DNA from 2 places in the Ensifer sp. R-19 genome. Region 1 is predicted to be linked to the other one. Evidence: riboswitches for the same ligand, from Rfam matches in the RefSeq annotation. Region 1 holds a riboswitch; the other holds the start of a gene.
The links. A riboswitch is a leader RNA that binds a small molecule or an ion and turns the genes downstream of it on or off. The one in region 1 is predicted to bind S-adenosylmethionine.
Positions count from the first base shown of each region.

Region 2: linked by a shared signal. The riboswitch ahead of ACN9MO_RS00780 (O-succinylhomoserine sulfhydrylase) and the one ahead of metA (homoserine O-acetyltransferase MetA) in region 1 are both predicted to bind S-adenosylmethionine.

Region 1 is NZ_CP184569.1:3,436,582-3,447,177, reverse strand. Features, by position in the region: gene trxA (thioredoxin) at 167-1,141, opposite strand; gene ACN9MO_RS16705 (prolyl-tRNA synthetase associated domain-containing protein) at 1,200-1,709, opposite strand; tRNA gene ACN9MO_RS16700 (tRNA-Gly) at 1,958-2,032, shown strand; gene ACN9MO_RS16695 (aldose epimerase family protein) at 2,222-3,238, opposite strand; gene ACN9MO_RS16690 (vWA domain-containing protein) at 3,399-4,583, opposite strand; gene metA (homoserine O-acetyltransferase MetA) at 4,587-5,519, opposite strand; SAM riboswitch at 5,581-5,658, opposite strand; gene ACN9MO_RS16680 (NUDIX hydrolase) at 5,886-6,338, opposite strand; gene ACN9MO_RS16675 (AAA family ATPase) at 6,335-7,174, opposite strand; gene ACN9MO_RS16670 (RidA family protein) at 7,287-7,667, opposite strand; gene leuD (3-isopropylmalate dehydratase small subunit) at 7,676-8,281, opposite strand; gene ACN9MO_RS16660 (VOC family protein) at 8,436-8,867, opposite strand; gene ACN9MO_RS16655 (hypothetical protein) at 9,056-9,310, opposite strand; gene ACN9MO_RS16650 (HpcH/HpaI aldolase/citrate lyase family protein) at 9,436-10,341, shown strand; gene ACN9MO_RS16645 (DUF1737 domain-containing protein) at 10,338-10,544, shown strand.
Region 2 is NZ_CP184569.1:155,394-165,989, reverse strand. Features, by position in the region: gene ACN9MO_RS00795 (transporter substrate-binding domain-containing protein) at 1-358, opposite strand, end outside; tRNA gene ACN9MO_RS00790 (tRNA-Gly) at 500-574, opposite strand; gene ACN9MO_RS00785 (2'-deoxycytidine 5'-triphosphate deaminase) at 656-1,753, opposite strand; SAM riboswitch at 1,828-1,906, shown strand; gene ACN9MO_RS00780 (O-succinylhomoserine sulfhydrylase) at 1,952-3,136, shown strand; gene apaG (Co2+/Mg2+ efflux protein ApaG) at 3,373-3,765, shown strand; gene ACN9MO_RS00770 (Hsp33 family molecular chaperone) at 3,785-4,774, opposite strand; gene argF (ornithine carbamoyltransferase) at 5,055-5,972, opposite strand; gene ACN9MO_RS00760 (aspartate aminotransferase family protein) at 6,073-7,272, opposite strand; gene ACN9MO_RS00755 (GcrA family cell cycle regulator) at 7,694-8,215, shown strand; gene phoB (phosphate regulon transcriptional regulator PhoB) at 8,284-8,967, opposite strand; gene phoU (phosphate signaling complex protein PhoU) at 9,227-9,940, opposite strand; gene pstB (phosphate ABC transporter ATP-binding protein PstB) at 9,991-10,596, opposite strand, start outside.

The DNA of each region.
Region 1 (10,596 bases):
GCCCCGCCAAGGAAGCGTGGTCAACCAGACCAAAAGATGGTGCATTCCTTGAAAATCTCAAGGGACGAGCACACCGATCTTCATGGGTGAATGTGGATCGTGATCAGACGTACTTACGAAAAAGGGGCGCAAACAGCGCCCCTCCTCGAAAAAAATGCCTGACGGTTCAGGAGAACAGGATCGACGAGAGCTTGCGCCGTGCGGCGATCGTTGCCGGATCCTTCGGTCCCCAGACCTCGAAGAAGGAGAGCAACTCGCGCCGCGCGCCGTCGTCGTCGAAAGTTCGATCGCGCTTCATGACCGTCAGCAGGTGATCGGCCGCAGCCGTCCGGTCGCCTTCGACATTGCGGATCTTGGCGAGCAGCACGCGCGCCTCATGATCATCGGGATTTGCGGCAAGGCGCCGCTCGAACTCATTGGGATCGCCGAGCTTGCGGGCTTCCTCGATCTGGTCGAGCTTCTTGCCGATGGCCGCAATGCCTGCGTCCTTGGCAAGGTCTTCCGGCAGCCCGGAGAGCGCTTCGCGGGCTTCGGCGACCTGGCCGAGCGCGATCATGCAATCGACCATGCCGGCGATCGCCACGACGTTTTCGGGGTCGGCCTGAAGCACGGCGCCGTAGAGGCCGGCGGCGTTCTGGGCGTCACCGGCGTCGAGCAGCGCCTTGGCATCGGCGAGAACCGCTTCGATCTCGGCCTTGCTGTCGTCGACGGCCGGACCGGCGATCTTTTCGATGAATTGCTTGATCTGGCTTTCCGGCACCGCGCCCATGAAGCCATCGACCGGACGCCCGCCGACGAAGGCGATGACGGCGGGGATCGACTGGATGCCGAGCTGTCCGGCGATCGAGGGATGATCGTCGATGTTCATCTTCACGAGTTTGACGCGGCCTGCGGCTTCCGTGACCACCTTTTCGATGACGGGGGTCAGCTGCTTGCAGGGGCCGCACCAGGGCGCCCAGAAATCGACGAGAACCGGCTGCTGCCTGGAGGCGTCGAGCACGTCCTTGGTGAAGTTGGCAGTGGTGGTTTCCTTGATCAGGTCACCGTCCGACGCGGCCGCCGGCGCCGGCTGACCGAAAGAGGCCGAAGCCGTCATCTGAGTGCCGAAAGACCCTGCATAGGGATTGTCGCTGCCCGTCATTCTTCTCTCCTCGCCGGCTCGTCTGCCAGCTTACTGCATTCGCGCCAAAGATCGTATGTCAGGCCGTGACTTTCAAGACAAGCGGTTCGTGTCCGGTCGCTTCCATGAAGCGCAGCAGATCGCTGGATGCGATCGAGGTCGTCGCGTCATTGGAGAGCGGATGGCAGTTGACGATGTCGAACTTCATCAGCTCCTCGTCGAGGATCATCTTGACGTTGCCCTCGGTGTCATTGATCGCGCCGAAGGCGGTCACGGCACCTGGAATGACGCCCAGATATTCCATCAGCTTCTCCGGCTTGCCGAAGGACACCTTGCTTGCCGCACCGATCACCTGGTGAACGGTCTTCAGGTCCACCGTCGCGTGTTCCTCGACGGTGAGCAGGAAATAGTTGTCCTTCTTGTCCTTCACGAAAAGGTTTTTCGTGTGGCCGCCAGGGATCTCGTCACGCAGCGCCACCGATTCGGCGACGGTGAACACCGGCTCGTGGCTCTTGGTTTTATGCTCGATCCCAAGTCCGTCGAGAAAATGAAAGAGGTCTTCGGCGGTCTTCGGCTGTGATTCACTCATGATTCTCATCCCTTGGGCATTCGTTTCGCCTCTGCTTTAGGGGAGAAGCCGGTGGCCGCGCAATCTCACAGGCGGCGGCAGCGGCCGAAAACGCGGCATTTCCGGGCTTCGCGAGGGGTCTCCAAAAAAATATTCGATTTCTCGTCATTTCCCTGTTGCATTCCAAAATCGCTTAGGCCATATACCGCCCGTCGCCGCAAGACAGCGACGCCACGGTCCACCGACTACCCCCGGACCGCGGTTTATGAGCGGGTGTAGCTCAGGGGTAGAGCACAACCTTGCCAAGGTTGGGGTCGGGCGTTCGAATCGCCTCACCCGCTCCAATTTCTCCCAACCACTTCATTTCACTGTTATTTTGGAAATGAACGGCATCCGCCGTCAGGCGCATTGCGCTTCGCAACCGGATGCTTCGCCATGCGAACACCTGTCGGCGATCGGACAGCACGACGGTCCTTTGGAACGTTCGCCGTCCCTTCCCTTGTCGCTAGAGATCGTCGACGCCCGCGCGCCACTCAGCTCTTCATGAAGACGTAGTCCGTCTCCTGCCGGCGGATCTCACCGGTCCGCAGTACCGCGTTCGGGAAGCCGGCATGGTTGATGGCGTCCGGCCAGATCTGGGTTTCCAGGCAGAAACCGGCAAATGGGCCATAGCGGCGTCCCTCGAGGCCGGGGACGGTGATGTCGAGCTTTGCGCCGGTATAAAGCTGTACACCAGGCTCGGTCGTCAGCACTTCCATCGTGACGCCGGAATTGATGCTACGGGCAAGCGCCACCGAATGTTTCGTCATGCGCTCGTTCGAAAGGCAGAAATTGTGGTCGTAGCTGATGCGCTCGCCCTCGGTCTGGCGACGCATCGACGTCATTTCGCGGAGATCGAAGGCGGTGCCCTCGACCGCACGGATCTCGCCCGTCGGCACCTGGCGTTCGTTGGTCGGCAGGTAGTGGTCGGCGGCGATCATGATGTCGTGTCCGAGCGCGTCGACAGTGCCGTCGAGATTGAAGTAGCTGTGCTGGCAGACATTGGCGAGCGTCGGCCGGTCGGTCTCGCTCTCGTAGACGACGCTCAAGACGCCGCCGGGCTTCAGCGCGTAGGTGCAAGTGACCTTGCAGTTGCCGGGATAGCCGGCGCGTCCATCCGGATCGGTAATGGTGAGCGTCACGCTATCAGGCGTCTGGCGGCCGATCGTCCAGTTGCGCTTGCCGATATTGTCGCTGCCGCCGTGCAGGTGGGTGACACCCTTCTCGTTCAGTTCGAGCTGGTAGGTCTCACCGTCGAGCGTGAAGCGCCCGTCGGCGATCCGGTTGGCGCAGCGCCCCGGTGTCGCGCCGAGATAGGGCGAATGGGCGAGATAGCTTTCGAGATCGGCGAAACCGAGCACCAATGGCGGCTCATGGCCTTCCAGGCGCAGGTCCTGAATCACCGAGCCCCAGGTCAAGACATGGGCGGTGAGGCCGCCACCGGAGAGCACCATACGATGGACCGGCTCGCCGGACGGCAGATGGCCGAAGATTTCCGTGTTCTGATGCATGTTCACCGCTGGCTCCCTCTTCGCGACCGCAGCAACCTGCGTCATTTCCAAAGGCACGGCAACCGGAAAATCATACTAAATGGGGCCTTGCTTCGTCTCTGGCCTGAGGGCAAAAACGTCTAGCTATTCAAGGTGCTACAGCGACCTCTCTGCGGTCATGTCAGCGCGATAGCTGCTTGGTGGCATCCTGCAGGCCGGCGAGTGTCAAAGGGAACATCCGCCCCTCGAACAGGCTCTTCACCATGCCGATCGACTGGGTGTAGCCCCAGTGCTGTTCGGGCACGGGATTGATCCAGATCGAACGCGGAAAATGCGCTGTCATGCGCGAAAGCCAGAGTGCGCCCGCCTCGTCGTTCCAATGTTCGACCGAGCCGCCGGGATGGCTGATCTCATAGGGGCTCATCGACGCGTCGCCGACGAAGATGGCGCGATAGTCGCCGCCATAGGTGCGCAGCACTTCGGTGGTGCGGGTGATGTCGACGCGGCGGCGACGATTGTCCTTCCACAGACCCTCATAGACACAGTTGTGGAAGTAGAAATGCTCCATATGGCGGAACTCGCCGCGGGCGGCTGAAAACAGTTCCTCGACGATGCGGATGTGATCGTCCATCGAGCCGCCGATATCGAAGAACATCAGCAGCTTGACCGCATTGCGGCGTTCGGGCCGCGTCACCACGTCGAGATAGCCGTGCTCGGCGGTGGCACGGATCGTGCCGGAAAGGTCGAGTTCGTCAGCCGCCCCCTGGCGCACCCAGCGCCTGAGCCTTTTCAGCGCCACCTTGATGTTGCGGGTGCCGAGTTCGACCGTGTCGTCATAATCCCTGAACTCGCGCCGGTCCCAGACCTTGACGGCGCGGCGGTGGCGCGACTGGTCCTGGCCGATCCTGACCCCTTCGGGATTGTAGCCATAGGCGCCGAAGGGGGAGGTGCCGGCGGTGCCGATCCATTTCGAGCCGCCCTGATGCCGGCCTTGCTGCTCCCGAAGCCGTTGGCGCAGGGTCTCCATCAGCTTGTCGAAGCCCCCGAGGGATTCGATCAGGCGCTTTTCTTCCTCGGTCAGGTGTTTTTCGGCGAGCTTGCGCAGCCAGTCCTCGGGGATGACGGCCTCTTCGCCCGTCTCCATGGGATTGACCGCCTCGAGCCCGGAGAAGCAGTGCTGGAACACCCGGTCGAAGCGGTCGATATGGCGCTCGTCCTTCACCAGCGCCGTGCGCGCCAGGAAGTAGAAGGCTTCGACATCGAATGTGGCGATGCCCGCCTCCATCCCCTCGATCAGCGACAGGAATTCCCGGAGCGTCACCGGAACTTTCGCCGCTTTGAGTTCGAGGAAGAAGGGGATGAACATCGGTCAGTCCTGGCTTTCTCCGGTGCCGATCTCTGCGAGATCATAGGGCGTCGTCTGGTACATCTCGTTGATCCAGTTGCCGAAGAAGAGGTGCGCATGGCTGCGCCAGCGGTTCTGCGGCGGCAGGGTCGAATCGTTGTGCGGGAAATAGTCGTGCGGCATCTTGATCGGCACGCCTGCGTCCACGTCGCGAAAATATTCGTCCGACAGCGAGGTCGAATCATACTCCACGTGGTTGAACATGTAGAGCCGGTTGCCCTTTTTCTCGTGCACGAGGCAGACGCCCATCTCCTTCGATTCCATCAGGATTTCGAGGCTGGGCACCTTGTCGATGTCGGCACGCCTGACCTCGGTCCAACGCGAGACGGGGACGGCGAAGTCGTCGGAGAAGCCGTTGAGATAGACCGACGAGCGATTGAGGTTCTGGTGGCGGTAGACGCCAAAGGCCTTCTCGTTCAGCGGATACTTCGGCACGTCGTGGAAATGGTAGATCGCCGCCATCGCCCCCCAGCAGACATTGAGCGTCGAATGCACGTTGGTCTCCGTCCAATCGAGGATGCGCTTCAATTCGTCCCAATAGGTGACGTCCTCGTATTCGAGCGTCTCGACCGGCGCGCCGGTGATGATGAAGCCGTCGAACTTGCGGCCCTTCACCTCGTCCCAGGTCTCGTAGAAAGAAAGCAGGTGATCTTCCGAGGTGTTCTTCGCCCGGTGGGCGCCGATGCGTACCAGCGACAATTCCACCTGCAGCGGCGAGGCGCCGATCAGGCGCGCCATCTGGATCTCGGTCTTGATCTTGTTCGGCATGAGGTTCAGGAGCCCGATCTGGAGCGGGCGGATATCCTGACGGATCGCCACGGTCTCGGTCATCACCCGCACACCCTCATGCACGAGGGTTTCGAAAGCGGGCAGCGTATCGGGAATCTTGATGGGCATGGGCTTCCACTCGATCAATACAAAAAAACCGGCGGCGATTGATCGCGACCGGTCCTCGGAAATCCAACTTTCCTCGGCCCTTTAGCGACTTGTTTAACGTGGCTGCAAGCCGGCCGGCCAAATCACCACGAGGAATTTGATAGCGCGACTGGGGCGCGGGGGTCAAGAAAAACGATTCGGGCGGTCGGGCGGCCCCTCATCCCGCTTCCGCGACCTTCTCCCCGCAGGCGGGGAGAAGGGAGCTTGTGGCACCCGCTCGCGCCTCCCAGGGACCGATCATTTCCGTTCCAGAAAGAAGCCCGGACATCATTGTCTCGCGGCGACCGTCGCCATTTCCGTCCCCTCTCCCCGGCTGCGGGGAGAGGGCTAGGGTGAGGGGCAACTTCCGTGCGTGTGAAGATAATCTAGGCCGTCCTGCATGCCGTATCCGAGCCGACGGCTAGCCTCGTCTAAGCCGAGCCAGAAGAAGCGAAAGCGGATCGGCGCACCACCGCCAAAGGGCGTCATTTCATGGTGCAGCCAGGTTTTCTGTTGCTCGCCGGCAAGGGCGACATGAAAATAGTGCCGGCGATGGCAGATGGTCTGGCCTTCCTTCCGGAAGGAGTAGTCCTTCGTGACGAGATGGGTGAGGCCCCGCGATGGCGTCAGCCCGGTCTCTTCCACGAATTCCCGCAAGGCCGATGTTTCCGGGCTCTCGCCCGGCTCCATCGTGCCGCCGGGCACCTGCAGCTCGATCTCGGGAAAGTCCGGCTCGTCGAAGACCAGCAACTGATCTTGCCAGGTGGCGTAGATCAGGACCTTGTGGGCGTCCGGGCTCATCCGTCGCGGCGTGCCATGAAGGCCAGGCGTTCGAAGAGATGCACGTCCTGCTCGTTCTTCAGCAGCGCGCCGTGCAGCTTCGGCAGCATGGTCTTGGCGTCGGCGCGGAGGTCGGCCGGATCGACCTCGTCGGCAACCAGCAGGCGGATCCAGTCGAGCGCTTCGGAGGTGGAAGGCTTCTTTTTGAGGCCCGGCACCTGGCGGATGTCGTAGAAGGCGGCAAGGGCTGCCGAAAGCAACGTCTTGCGGATCCCGGGATAGTGCACCTCGACGATGCGGGCGAGCGTTTCGGCGTCGGGAAAGCGGATATAGTGGAAGAAGCAGCGGCGCAGAAATGCGTCCGGCAATTCCTTCTCGTTGTTGGAGGTGATGATGACGATCGGCCGGTGACGGGCGCCGATCATCTCGCCGGTCTCGTAGACATGGAATTCCATGCGGTCGAGTTCCTGCAAGAGGTCGTTCGGAAACTCGATGTCGGCCTTGTCGATCTCGTCGATCAGAAGCACCACGCGACGGTCGGCCTCGAAGGCCTGCCAGAGCTTGCCCTTGCGGATATAGTTCCTGACCTCGTTGACGCGCTCGTCGCCGAGCTGGCTGTCGCGCAGGCGCGACACGGCATCATACTCGTAAAGGCCCTGCTGCGCCTTGGTCGTCGACTTGACGCTCCATTCGATCAGATCGAGGCCAAGGGCAGCGGCAATCTGGCGGGCAAGCTCGGTCTTGCCGGTGCCGGGTTCACCCTTGACGAGCAGCGGCCGCTCCAGCCGGATCGCAGCATTGACGGCGATCATCAGGTCCTTGTCGGCGATGTAATCTGCGGTGCCTTCGAATTGCATAATCGTCTTCCGGTTCAGCATAGGTCTAGCAGGCGGTGTCCATGGACTATCGCATATTGGCCAAAATCGGAATCGATTTGAGAAGAGATGGCGTGAGCAGAAAAGCTCGGTCTCAGCCGCGGAGGGCGGTGACTTCGATCTCGATCAGCATTTCCGGGCGGATCAGATCGCAGACGATCATGGTTGCGGCCGGACGGATCTCGCCGAAGACTTCGCCGAAGATCGGGAACACCCGGTCGGCGAAGCTGGCATCGGTGACGTAGTAGTGATTGCGCACCACGTCTTTAAGCGAGAAGCCCGCTTCCTTCAGTGCGCCCTCGATCGTCTTCAGGCAATTGCGCGCCTGCTCTTCCACCGTTTCGGGCATGGTCATGGTGGCATAGTCGTAGCCGGTCGTGCCGGAGACGAAGCACCAGTCGCCCATCGCGACGGCACGCGAATAGCCTGCCGTCTTTTCGAAGGGCGAACCCGAAGAGATGAGCTTGCGCGCCATGTCTCGCTTTAAGCCCAGGGGCGCGAGGCGCCGACCGTCTTCTCGAAGCTGTCGATCGCGGTTGCCTTTTCCAGCGTCAGGCCGATATCGTCGAGGCCGTTCAGCAGGCAGTGGCGCTTGAAGGCATCGACCTCGAACTTGACCGAGCCGCCGTCCGGGCCGGTGATTTCCTGGGATTCCAGGTCGACCGAGAGGATGGCGTTGGAGCCGCGCGAAGCGTCGTCCATCAGCTTGTCGAGGTCGGCCTGGCTGACGACGATCGGCAGAATGCCGTTCTTAAAACAGTTGTTGTAGAAGATGTCGGCAAAGGACGTGGAGATCACGCAGCGGATGCCGAAGTCGAGCAGCGCCCAGGGGGCATGCTCGCGCGAGGAGCCGCAGCCGAAGTTGTCGCCGGCAACCAGGATCTTGGCGTTCTGGTAGGCGGGTTTGTTGAGCACGAAGTCCGGGTTGACCGAGCCATCCTCATTGTAGCGGGCTTCGGCGAAAAGGCCCTTGCCTAGGCCGGTGCGCTTGATCGTCTTCAGGTAATCCTTCGGAATGATCATGTCCGTGTCGATGTTGACGACGGGGAGGGGGGCGGCGACACCGGTGAGCTTGACGAATTTTTCCATAACTTCAGGCCTTCGATTTCAGAAGAATGTTGCGCTAGCGTTTAGATGAGTTTTGCGCCGAAATGAAGGAAAATCTATCCAAACACGCTTCGCCGGGCGGGTGAAAATGCCCGCCCGGTGAAAGCTTCGCCCGGATTTCGATTGTCGGGAAGCCTCAGCCTGCCTTCACCGGGCTGTTCATGGCCCAGAGAACGCCGAAGGGATCGCGGAGCTGGCCGTAGCGGTCGCCCCAGAACATCACCTCGATCGGCATCACCACCTCGGCGCCGGCGGCAACGGCGCGGTCCCACCAGGCATCGATGTCCTCGACGGTGAGCGTCAAGGTAAAGGCCTGCGGCTTTTCCAGCGGATGGCCATATTCCGGATAGGCATCCGCCAGCATCAGCGAGCTGCCGTTGACGTAGAGATGGATGTGCATCGTCCGGCCCTGCTCGTCGAGCGGATGCCGGTTGACCTCCTTGGCGCCGAAGGCGCGCTGGTAGAATTCGGATGCCTTGGCGGCGCCATCGACCTGAAGATAGGGCAGAAGCCCGTTCAGGACCGGTGCCGGCTGCTTCGTTTCGGTTTGCTGCGTCTCAGTGTCCATGTCGTTCTCCATCCTGTTCGAAGAGCCAGGACCGTGCTGGCCTGCCTCAAGGACGGACATGGAGCGATGGATCCGACACGGGGATGGAAAAATTTCGCAGCCGGCTGAATGGCAGCTCTCGAGAAACAGCAAAAGGCTTCGAGCCGATTACGGATCGGCCCGATTGCGGATCACTACGATCGCCGGGATCAGAGGTCGATGATCGTGCCGCGACCGTCGTTCCAGATGCGCATCTCGCGCTGGCTGTGGGCGGCAGCGGCGGCGGCCGGACGGGCGGTGGCGCGGGCCGGCCTGAGGTTCAGCCGGGCGGCAATCGCGCTGCCGATCACGACGACGGCGGCGATGCCGGCCAGTGCCAGCGCCAGCGAGGCGGTCAGAACGAAGGCCGCAAACGTGATGGTCAGGGCTGCGGCCGTGAAGAGAACAGAGCGAATGCTTTGCATAATCGTCACCTTTCTGATGGCGATGTGGGGGCTCCTCCCCGCACTTGCAAGAGGCGGCTTTGCGAAAGGGGTGCGGCGGTTCGCCTCGTCTTGCGGAACGAGGCAAAGGCGGGCACAACTGAAACATGAGCAAATCGATCGAACATCACCCGGTGCGCCTGCGTCGCTCGGTGCTATCGGTGCCGGCCGACAATGCCCGCGCGCTTGCCAAGGTCGCTGAACTCGCGACCGATGCCGCGATCTTCGATCTCGAGGATGCGGTTGCGCCTGAGCGCAAGATGGAAGCACGCGAGGCGCTGGTTCGGCATCTGACGACGAACCGGCCGGATTGTGAGATCGTCATCCGCATCAATGCGCTCGGTTCCGGCTTTGGCCAGGACGATCTCGCCGCGGTGCTTGCGGCGAAGCCCGACGCCATTCTTCTGCCGAAGGTCGAAAGCCCGGCGGATATCCAGGCGGCGGCCGACTGGCTGGCCGAAAACGATGCGCCGGAGACGCTGCGTCTCTGGGCGATGATCGAGACGCCGCGCGGTGTCATCAACGCGCCTCTTATCGCCGAGACCGGCCGCACCTTCGGCGGCCGGCTCGATTGTTTCGTCGTTGGTCTCAACGACCTGCGCAAGGACACCGGCGTTCCGGATCGCCCCGGTCGCCCCTATCTCGTTCCCTGGCTGATGCAGATCCTGCTTGCCGCCCGCGGCGGCGGGCTCGACGTCATCGACGCCGTGTTCAACGATTTTCGCGACGCTGATGGATTCGACGAGGAATGCCGGCAGGGCCGCGACATGGGCTATGACGGCAAGATGCTGATCCACCCGGCCCAGATCGGCCCGGCAAACGAACGTTTCGGCGTCGAGCAGATCGCCGTCGACGAGGCGCGCGCGATCATCGCTGCCTTTGCGCTCTCGGAAAACGCCGGCAAGGGCGTCATCAATCTCAACGGACGGATGGTCGAGCGGCTGCACCTCGATCAGGCCGTGATGCTCGCCGCCAAGGCGGATCTCATCGAAAAACGAAAGACAAGATCTTGAAACTCTATCGCTTCCTGACCGGTCCCGACGACGCTTCCTTCTGTCACAAGGTGACGGCAGCGCTGAACCAGGGCTGGAGCCTGCACGGCTCGCCCACCTATGCCTTCAATGCCGATACGCAGCACATGCAGTGCGGCCAGGCGGTGTTCAAGGAGGTCGAGGGCAAGGATTACACCCCGGATATCAAGCTGTCGGAACAGTAGTCGAGGCTGTTTGCCGTCGTGCAAGTTTGCCCCTCACCCTAACCCTCTCCCC
Region 2 (10,596 bases), 740 kb from region 1:
GCAGTTCCGGGCCGACGGCGATACCGGCGGCAACCGCTTCGCCCTGCCCCTGCTCCAGCGCCGGCAGCAGTTCCGCATAGGTCACTGCCTGGATCTGGCATTTGGCTTCGATGTCGAGCTCGCGGCAGATCTCGCGCACGAGATCGACGTGAAAACCGGAGAGCTTGCCGGACTGATCGATGAAGTTGAACGGCGGAAAGTCGACCGTCGTCAGGAAGCGCAAGCGCGCAAGGCCCGTGAGATCGGGCTTGGCGATGCGTTCGCGCGCATCGAACAGAATGGGCAGGTCCCTGGGCTGGGCCGCAAGCGGCGTTGCGATCAGGGACGCGCAGAGAGCGAACAGGGAAAGAAATCTCATGGGCAGCGGGCCGGCACGGTTCTTGTCTCAGGGGCGGCGCTTGGAACCGCGGGATGATTCATCGAGCGGTAAAGTAACCGTCCGCAAGGCAACTGGCCATAGGTCTCGCTCGAACGAGGCAAAAGAGGCTTCAGGAAGGATTGGAGCGGGTGATCGGGATCGAACCGACGACATCAAGCTTGGGAAGCTGGCGTTCTACCACTGAACTACACCCGCGATGCCTGCGAAATTTCCCGAACCGGGACGATCTGTCAAGGACCCTTGCGCGGTATCGCACGAGGGTCCCGTGCAAAATCCCTACTCGGCGCGGAAATGTTTCGAAAGCTTCAGGCCCTGGGCCTGGTAGTTGGAGCCGACGCCGAGGCCGTAGAGACCGTCAGGACGCTCCAACATGTGTTCATAGATCAGGCGGCCGACGATCTGGCCATGTTCGAGGATGAACGGCACCTCGTGGCTGCGCACTTCCAGAACGGCGCGGCTACCGCTGCCACCGGCAGAGGCATGGCCGAAGCCGGGATCGAAGAAGCCGGCATAGTGCACGCGAAACTCGCCCACCAGCGGATCGAACGGCGTCATCTCGGCCGCGTAAAGCGGCGGCACATGCACCGCTTCGCGCGAGACGAGGATGTAGAACTCGTCCGGATCGAGGATCAGCTCGTCGCGTCCGCGGCTGTAGAGCGGCTCCCAGAAATCGAAGATCTTGTGCTGCGCCTTCTTGTCGACGTCGATGACCGCGGTGTGGTGTTTGCCACGGTAGCCGATCAGACCCTCCGGACCGGTGCCCTTGAGGTCGATCGACAGCGCAATGCCGCCGCCGCTGACATTCGGGCGTTCGCTCGCCACCAGCACGTCGCTTTCATGCAGCGCCAGCAGCTCCTGTTCGGAGAGCAGCGACTGGCCCATGCGGAAGCGGATCTGCGACAGGCGCGAACCACGGCGCACGACGATCGGGAAGGTGCGCGGGCTGATTTCGAGATAGAGCGGACCGCTATAGCCGGCAGGAATCTTGTCGAACTCCTGGGCGCGGTCGGTGATCACGCGGGTGAAGATGTCGAGGCGGCCGGTCGAGCTTTTCGGATTGGCCGAGGCCGACATGCCCGCAGGCAGCGCCAGGCTCTCCATCAACGGCACGATGTACACGCAGCCGGTTTCAAGCACGGCACCGTCGGTGAGATCGACGACATGCAGCTTCAGCCGGTCGAGCTTGTCGGCGACGAGGTGGGACGGGCCGGGCATGAAGCTCGCGCGGACGCGGAAAGCCTTGGCGCCAAGGCGCAGGTCGAGGCTTGCCGGCTGGATCTGATCGTCATCCAGCGGCCTCTCGCTCTTCAGGCGCCCCGTTTCGAGCAGCGCGGCAATCGCGCGGTCGGCCAAAATCCCAGTATCGCGGGCCATTGCAGTCCTCTTTCCAGTTGCGAGACAAAACCAAACTCCGGGAATTGACGCAAGCGCACCCTAGCAGTATTGAAGCTTTATCCCGTGGTGATTTGGCCGGTCGGCTTGCAGCCACGTTAAACAAGTAGCTAAAAAGGCCGGGTGTCAAACCGGCCCGTTTTTGCGGCCGGTTTTTTTGTTTTTGAAGGTGATCGTCACATGAGCAAAAACTGGCGCCCGGCAACCCAACTCGTCCACGGCGGAACCACCCGCTCGCAGCATGGCGAGACGTCCGAGGCGATCTTCCTCACCCAGGGCTTCGTTTACGAGACATCCGAGGCGGCAGAAGCGCGTTTCAAAGGCGAGACCGAAGGCTTCATCTATGCCCGCTACGGCAGCCCGACCAACGACATGTTCGAAAAGCGCATGTGCATGCTGGAAGGCGCCGAAGACGCGCGGGCCACGGCTTCGGGCATGGCCGCCGTTTCTGCGGCAATCCTCTGCCAGCTGAAGGCTGGCGATCATATCGTTGCCGCCCGTGCGCTGTTCGGCTCCTGTCGCTGGGTGGTCGAGACGCTGGCGCCGAAATACGGCATCGAATGCACGCTGGTCGATGGACGCGATCTCGCCAACTGGGAAAAGGCGATCCAGAAGAACACCAAGGTCTTCTTCCTGGAAAGCCCGACCAACCCGACGCTCGAAGTCATCGACATCGCCGGTGTGGCCAAGCTCGCCAACCAGATCGGCGCCAAGGTCGTCGTCGACAACGTCTTTGCGACGCCACTCTTCCAGAAGCCGCTGGAACTCGGCGCCCATATCGTCGTCTATTCCGCCACCAAGCATATCGATGGCCAGGGCCGCTGCCTCGGCGGCGTCGTGCTTGCTGACAAGGAATGGATCAACGAGAACCTGCACGACTACTTCCGTCATACCGGCCCGGCCATGTCGCCGTTCAATGCCTGGACGCTGCTGAAGGGCATCGAAACCCTGCCGCTGCGCGTGCGCCAGCAGACGGAAACCGCGCGCCGCGTCGCCGACTTCCTGGCGGAGCAGCCGCAGGTGGCGAAGGTCATCTATCCCGGCCGCAAGGATCACCCGCAGGCCGACATCATCGCCAAGCAGATGACCGGCGGCTCCACCCTCGTCGCGTTTGAACTGAAGGGCGGCAAGGATGCGGCCTTTGCGCTGCAGAATGCGCTCGAGATCGTGCGCATCTCCAACAATCTCGGCGACTCCAAGAGCCTGATCACCCATCCGGCAACGACCACGCACAAGAACCTGACCGACGAGGCCCGCGAAGAGCTGGGCATTTCCGCCGGCACGGTGCGTTTCTCGGCCGGCATCGAAGACAGTGAGGATGTCGTCGAGGATTTTGCCCGCGCGCTTAAGGCCGTCAAAGCCTGAGGCAACGAAAAGATACGGCCGCCACGACAGACGGCGGCCGTCGATCCCCCGTGGCTCATGCAGCGGGCGCCCCGCCATCCAAAATGGCTTCACCAGCGGGATCGAGCGGGTTCGAACAGCCGATCCGGATACCCGCAAGCCATTGCCCCAGAATGGGTATGCACAATCTTGCCGTTATTCTTGACGAAACCATCTTGCTGTAGAATACCCTGAAAGACCGAAGCAAGGTGTTGCCCATGTATCGCGCTTTGACCCGCGACATAGAAGTTACGGTGGAGCCGTACTATCTCGAAGAGCAGTCGGACCCCGATGACGGCCGCTATGTCTGGGGCTATCGCATTGTCATCTCAAACCATTCGGGCGCAGCCGTGCGGTTGATGACCCGCTACTGGCATATCACCGATGAGAATGGGCAGGTCGACGAGGTCAGCGGTCCCGGCGTGATCGGCGAACAGCCGCTACTCAACCCCGGCGACACCTACGAGTATTCGTCCGGCTGCCCGCTGGATACGCCGTCGGGCGTGATGTTCGGCCACTACAGTATGGAAGCGGAAGGCGGAGAGACCTTCAACGTGGCCATCCCCGCCTTCTCGCTCGATTCACCCGGGCTCGTGCGTACCCTGAACTAGCTGACCCGGCGTGCACCCGCTACTGCGGACGCACTTCGCTTGCCTCGAAACGATAGGTCGTCGAGCAGAATTCGCAGGTGACCTTCACGGCCCCATCCTCGATGGTGCTTTCGATATCATCAGTGTCCAGATTGGCGAGCACCGAACGCAGCTTCTCGCGCGAGCAGCTGCAACGATCAAAGACCGCCTGCGGCTCATAGACGCGAACGCCGCGCTCGTGAAACAGCCGGTAGAGCAAGCGCTCGGTTCCGACCATCGGGTCGGTCAGCTCGTCGGTGTCGATCGTCTCGACCATCACCTTGGCTTCCGCCCAGAGATCGTCATCGTCGAAGACGCCTTCCCCGTCATCGCCATCGCCGCCGGAAAGATCAGGCTGGCGCATGCGCTCCGGCGCTTCCGGCAGGAACTGCGCGACCATGCCGCCGGCACGCCAGCGATGGCGCGGCTTTCCGCTTTCATCGCGGTCGAGCAGCTCGGCAACGCCGAGCCTGACCTTGGTCGGGATCTGCTCCGACTGGCGGAAATAGACGCCGGCGATTTCTTCCAGCGTGGCGCCGTCCAGCGCAACGATACCCTGATAGCGCTGAGTATGAGCGCCCTGGTCGATGGTGAAGGCGAGTACGCCCTTGCCAAGCAGTTCATGCGAAAGGGTGCGGCCATCCTTCTCGGCGTCGGCAAGCGCATCTGCATCGTAGCGGGCATAGGCGCGCACGCGATCCGGCGTCGAGAAGTCGGCGACGACGAGATCGACCGGACCATCGCCTTTCGTCTGGACGATCAGCTTGCCTTCGAACTTCAGCGAAGTGCCGAGCAGAACCGTCAGCACGACGGTTTCGGCAACGAGCCGCGCGACCGGAAGCGGATAGTTGTGGCGCTCCAGAATTGCGTCGAGCATCGGGCCGAGCTGCACGGCGCGGCCGCGCACGTCGAGGCCTTCCACCTGGAAAGGCACGACGTGATCGTCACCGGCGAAGTCGAATTCACCAAGCCCTGGCGTCATGTCAGTCATGTCTTGCTCCTTGCCTCAGCAACTGCGTTGCGCCGGGGACATTCCTGTCCCCCGGCGCAACGTGCCCGCTGTCTCAATCGATCCCGCGATAAACGGATTGTCCACCGGATATGTGCCATCAGCCATTGCGCCGCGCACCACCCGTGGCAGTCGGCGCTTCACTGTTGCCAGGAGCGCCCTGCAGCCGCCTAGATCGTGTCGCACGGCGGCAATGTCAATAGCCGGCCTCACAGCCGCCGAAGCCCTGCGCCATCGCGCTCACCGCGGTGCTCGCAGGGGCCTAGACGAGCCCCATGCACCAGGCGATGATCGACTTCTGCGCATGCAGGCGGTTTTCGGCCTCATCGAAGACCACCGACTGCGGGCCGTCGATCACCTCGTCGGTCACCTCCTCGCCGCGGTGCGCCGGCAGGCAATGCATGAACAGCGCATCGGATGCCGCTTGCTTCATCAGCGCCTCGTTGACCTGATAGGGCTGGAAGACGTTGTGGCCGCGGGCACGATGCTCCTGGTTCATCGACACCCAGGTGTCGGTGACAACGCAATTGGCGTTGGCGACCGCCTGCTCGGCATCGTGACACAGCAGGATCTCGCCGCCGTTGTTGCGGGCCCAGTTCAGGATCTTGTCCTGCGGCTCGGAGCCGAGCGGCACGGCCATGTTCATGCGATAGCCGAAGCGGGCGGAGCCTTCGATCAGCGAGTGCAGCACGTTGTTGCCGTCGCCGGTCCAGGCGATCGTCTTGCCCTTCACCGGTCCGCGATGCTCCTCGAAGGTCATGATGTCGGCCATGATCTGGCACGGATGGGTGTCATCGGTCAGGCCGTTGATGACGGGTACCGTCGCGTGTTCTGCCAATTCCAGCAGGCGGCGATGGTCGGTGGTGCGGATCATGATCGCGTCGACATAGCGCGACAGGACCTTCGCCGTATCGCCGATCGTCTCGGCGCGACCGAGCTGCATCTCCGTGCCCGAAAGGAACAGGGTTTCGCCGCCGAGCTGGCGCATGCCGACATCGAAGGACACACGGGTGCGGGTGGACGGCTTTTCGAAGATCATCGCCAGCATCTTGCCGGCGAGCGGCTTCTCGGCGGTTCCGGCCTTGGTCGTCGCCTTTCGGACGCGGGCATCATCGATGATCGTCCGAAGATCGGCGGCCGTCATGGCCGAAAGATCGAGAAAGTGTCTGGTGCCTGCCATCGTACTCGGTTCCTCAAAAAATCGAACCTATGTGCGCCACGCAGCGGCGTGAACGCACGAAGGTCATTCTACCATCCTGGGTCAGTCTTGGCCCTATCGGTCAGGCCGCAGCGTTACCACTTGCCTTCCGCACTGCTTCGGCGGCGCGCTCGATGCGTGCGAGGCCCTCGCGTGCTTCCTCCGCCGTCACCGTCAACGGCGGCAGCAGGCGCAACACGTTGTCGCCGGCCGGCACGGCCAGGAGCTTCTCGGCGCGGATCTCCTTCAGGAGATCCGCCGAGGGGCCCTTTACCTTGATGCCCAGCATCAGGCCATCGCCGCGGATATCTTCGATGATATCGGGATAGCGATCCTTCAGCGAAGCAAGACCCTGGCGGAAGACGAGCGCGACGTCGCGCACATGGGCGAGGAAGCCATCAGCGAGGATGACGTCGAGCACGGCGTTGCCGACGGCCATCGCCAGCGGATTGCCGCCATAGGTCGAGCCATGCGTGCCCGCCACCATGCCGGCGGCCGCCTCTTCCGTCGCCAGGCAAGCGCCGAGCGGGAAGCCGCCACCGATGCCCTTGGCAACGGCCATGATATCCGGGCGGATGCCCGTCCACTCATGGGCAAAAAGCTTGCCGGTGCGGCCGACGCCGGTCTGAACCTCGTCGAGGATCAGGAGCAGGCCGAATTCGTCGCAGAGGGCGCGCAGTTCCTGCATGAATTCCTTGGTCGCGGGACGGATGCCGCCCTCGCCCTGGATCGGCTCGATCAGGATCGCGGCGGTCTCCTCGGTGATCGCATTCTTGACGGCTGCGAGGTCGCCGAACGGAACCTGGTAAAACCCTGGGGCCTTTGGCCCGAAACCTTCAATGTACTTTTGCTGACCACCGGCGGCGATCGTCGCGATCGTGCGGCCGTGGAAGGCGCCCTCGAAGGTGATGATGTGAAACTTCTCCGGCTGGCCTTTGGCGAAGTGGTAGCGCCGCGCCGTCTTGATCGCGCATTCCAGCGCTTCCGCACCGGAATTGGTGAAGAAGACCCGATCAGCAAAGGTTACGGCGGCCAGGCGGCGTCCAAGACTTTCCTGACCGGGAACCTCGTAAAGGTTGGAAAGGTGCCAAACCTTCTCGGCCTGCGCCTTCAGCGCCTCGACGAGATGCGGATGCGCATGGCCGAGCGAGTTCACGGCAACGCCGGCAGCGAAGTCGAGATAGCGCGAGCCGTCTTCGGCGATTAGCCAGACGCCCTCTCCTCGCTCGAAACGCAACGGCGCGCGCATGTAGGTATCGTAAAGCGGCGTGGTTGCAGTCATGCGAGGCTCTCCTTCACTCCAATCGGCATCGGTCCCGCTGCTTCATGCGGCCCGATAAAAATCAAAAATGCCGCCTTTCGGCGGCGCAGGCACTATTCCTATTTCGCACTGCAATGTCAACAAAACCAAGCCTTGCAGCGCGGTAACGAGATCCATTTCCCTGCGACGAAAAAATCGGCCGGTAGGGCTTGCAAAAATGCAACGCCAGCCGAGCAAGTTGGGGAAAACTACGAAATCGATTCGGCGTGAATCCCGGGACTCTTGCCACGGAGTCCGGCGGTCAGTACGTTAACATTCAATTACTAGACGCATGCGGCGGACCTAGTCACCAAAAGAGTTATCGCGTTTGCAACCTCGAGATTCAACCGGGGTGCGGTGAGGGATTCTGCCATCCCCAACGCTGAGAACGGAGAGTGCAGAAATGAACTGGACTGACGAGCGGGTGGAGAAACTGAAGAAGCTTTGGTCCGAGGGCCTAAGCGCAAGCCAGATCGCGGCACAGCTCGGCGGCGTCAGCCGTAACGCTGTCATCGGCAAGGTTCATCGCCTGAGCCTTCCAGGCCGCGCCAAAGCCGGCGGCAGCGCCACTGCGGCGGCCCGCCCGAAGCGGCCGACCTCGGCGCCGCGCGCTCCGAACTACGCCTCGCGCGTTTCGACCCGCACCGTTGCCCGTCCGTCCGGCGCCACCGTTCTCAAGGAGGAGATCGAAGTCGATCTCGTTGCCGAGCAGGATTTCAGCATCCAGACCGACGTGGTCGTGCCAATGTCGCGCCGCCTCGAGCTGACCCAGCTCACCGAACGCACCTGCAAGTGGCCGATCGGCGACCCGCTGAAGGAAGAGTTCCATTTCTGCGGCAACGATTCCCCGGAAGCTTCGCCCTATTGCAGCTTCCATGCGCGGCTTGCCTACCAGCCGTCCGCCGAGCGCCGTCGGATGCGCTAAGGATCCGCACAGGACCAAAACGAAAGGGGCCGATCGGCCCCTTTTTTATTGACTTCTGTTTGCCCTTCTCAGCTTTCGAGCGAGTAGCCGGCGCCGCGCACGGTGCGGATGACATCAGGCATGGTCGAGAAGTTCAGCGCCTTGCGCAGGCGGCCGACATGCACGTCGACGGTCCGCTCGTCGACATAGATGTCGTGGCCCCAGACGCCGTCCAGCAACTGCGAGCGCGAGAAGACACGGCCCGGAGAGGACATCAGGAACTCCAGCAGGCGGAACTCCGTCGGCCCCAGGCGAACTTCGCGGCTGCGACGATGGACGCGATGGGTTTCCCGGTCGAGCTCGATGTCGCCGCAGCGCAGCAGCGTCGAGAGAACTTCGGGCTTCGCCCGGCGGAGCATCGCCTTGACGCGGGCCATCAGCTCCGGCGTGGAGAAGGGCTTGACCACATAGTCGTCGGCCCCGGTCGCGAGACCGCGAACGCGCTCGCTTTCCTCGCCGCGCGCCGTCAGCATGATGATCGGCAGCCGCTCCGTCTCCGGGCGCTGGCGCAACCTACGGCAAAGCTCGATGCCGGAGACGCCAGGCAACATCCAGTCGAGGATCAGAAGGTCGGGCAGGCGTTCCTGTAGCCGGATCTCCGCCTCGTCACCCCTGAGGATCGTATCGACGTCGAAGCCTTCAGCTTCCAGATTGTAACGCAGCAGGACGCTCAGCGCCTCTTCGTCTTCGACCACGGCGATTTTTGGCAACATCAGGTAACGTCTCCTTACCGCGAGCGCCGTGCGGGTCCAGCGGACCGGCCGGCACTCAGACACTCTAAATCTGGAGCACCCCCGCCAATTTCAAAGGCGGTGCGAAAAGCCGCATGCTTCAGATGCAGGAATTCGGGGCCGCGACCGAAGCCGCGACCGGATGATATTCATGGGGCATGCATTGCGAACGGCGCGTTTAACGCCAGAGCGGGATGGGGAAAAGTGTATGCGGTTGTCCCCCGCATCCCGCTCAAACCTTCTAGTCGTTGACCGAGCCCAACGTCGACGTGTTGTCATCCTTCGGGCGCTCACCTTCCGGCTGGGCACCCGTCGCCATGTAATAGATCGTCTCGGCGATGTTGGTCGCGTGGTCGCCGATACGCTCGATGTTCTTGGCACAGAACAGAAGATGCGTGCAGGGCGTGATGTTGCGCGGATCTTCCATCATGTAGGTGAGCAGCTCGCGGAACAGCGAGGTGTAGATCGCGTCGATCTCCTCGTCGCGTTCGCGAATGCTGTTGGCCTTTTCCGGCGAACGCGAGGCATAGACGTCGAGCACTTCCTTGAGCTGCACCAGAGCGAGCTCGGCGAGATGCTCGAGACCGCGGGCGAGCTTGCGCGGGATGCCGGAACCGGCAACCGCGATCACGCGCTTGGCAGTGTTCTTGCCGAGGTCGCCGACACGCTCCAGGTCGGAGGCGATGCGGATCGACCCCATGATCTCGCGAAGGTCGGCGGCGACCGGCTGGCGCTTGGCGATCGTGACAATCGCCTTCTCGCCGATCTGGCGCTCGGCATCATCGAGAACAGTGTCGTCCGAGATTACCTTCTGCGCCAGCGCCAGGTCGGAATTGACCAGGGCGCGGACGGATTCGGCGACCATCTGCTCGGCGAGACCGCCCATTTCCGAGATGCGGCGCGTCAGGTACTTCAGTTCTTCGTCATAGGCGGACATGATATGCATGGACATGATCGTCGATCCTTACAGGCGCTTTCCAGTGACTGTTGCAGCCGTGATTGGCCTCAGCCGAAGCGGCCCATGATGTAATCCTGGGTGCGCTGGTCATCCGGATTGGTGAACATCTTGTCGGTGTCGTTCTCCTCGACAAGATTGCCGAGGTGGAACATGGCGGTGCGCTGCGAAACGCGGGCGGCCTGCTGCATCGAGTGGGTCACGATGACGATCGTGAAGTTCGTGCGCAGTTCGTGGATGAGTTCCTCGACCTTGGCGGTCGCGATCGGGTCGAGTGCCGAGCAGGGCTCGTCCATGAGGATGACTTCCGGGCTGACGGCAACAGCGCGTGCGATGCAAAGGCGCTGCTGCTGACCACCGGAAAGGCCGGTACCCGGCTCCTGCAGGCGGTCCTTCACCTCGTTCCACAAACCTGCCTTCTGCAGGCTGGTCTCGACCACCTCGTCAAAGTCCGCCTTGGTGCGGGCAAGTCCGTGGATGCGCGGACCGTAGGCGACGTTGTCGTAGATCGACTTCGGGAACGGGTTCGGCTTCTGGAAGACCATGCCGACGCGGGCGCGCAGCTCGACCACGTCAATGGTCGGGTCGTAGATGTCGTCCTCATCGAGCGTGATCTTGCCGGTGACGCGGCAGTTCTCGATGGTGTCGTTCATGCG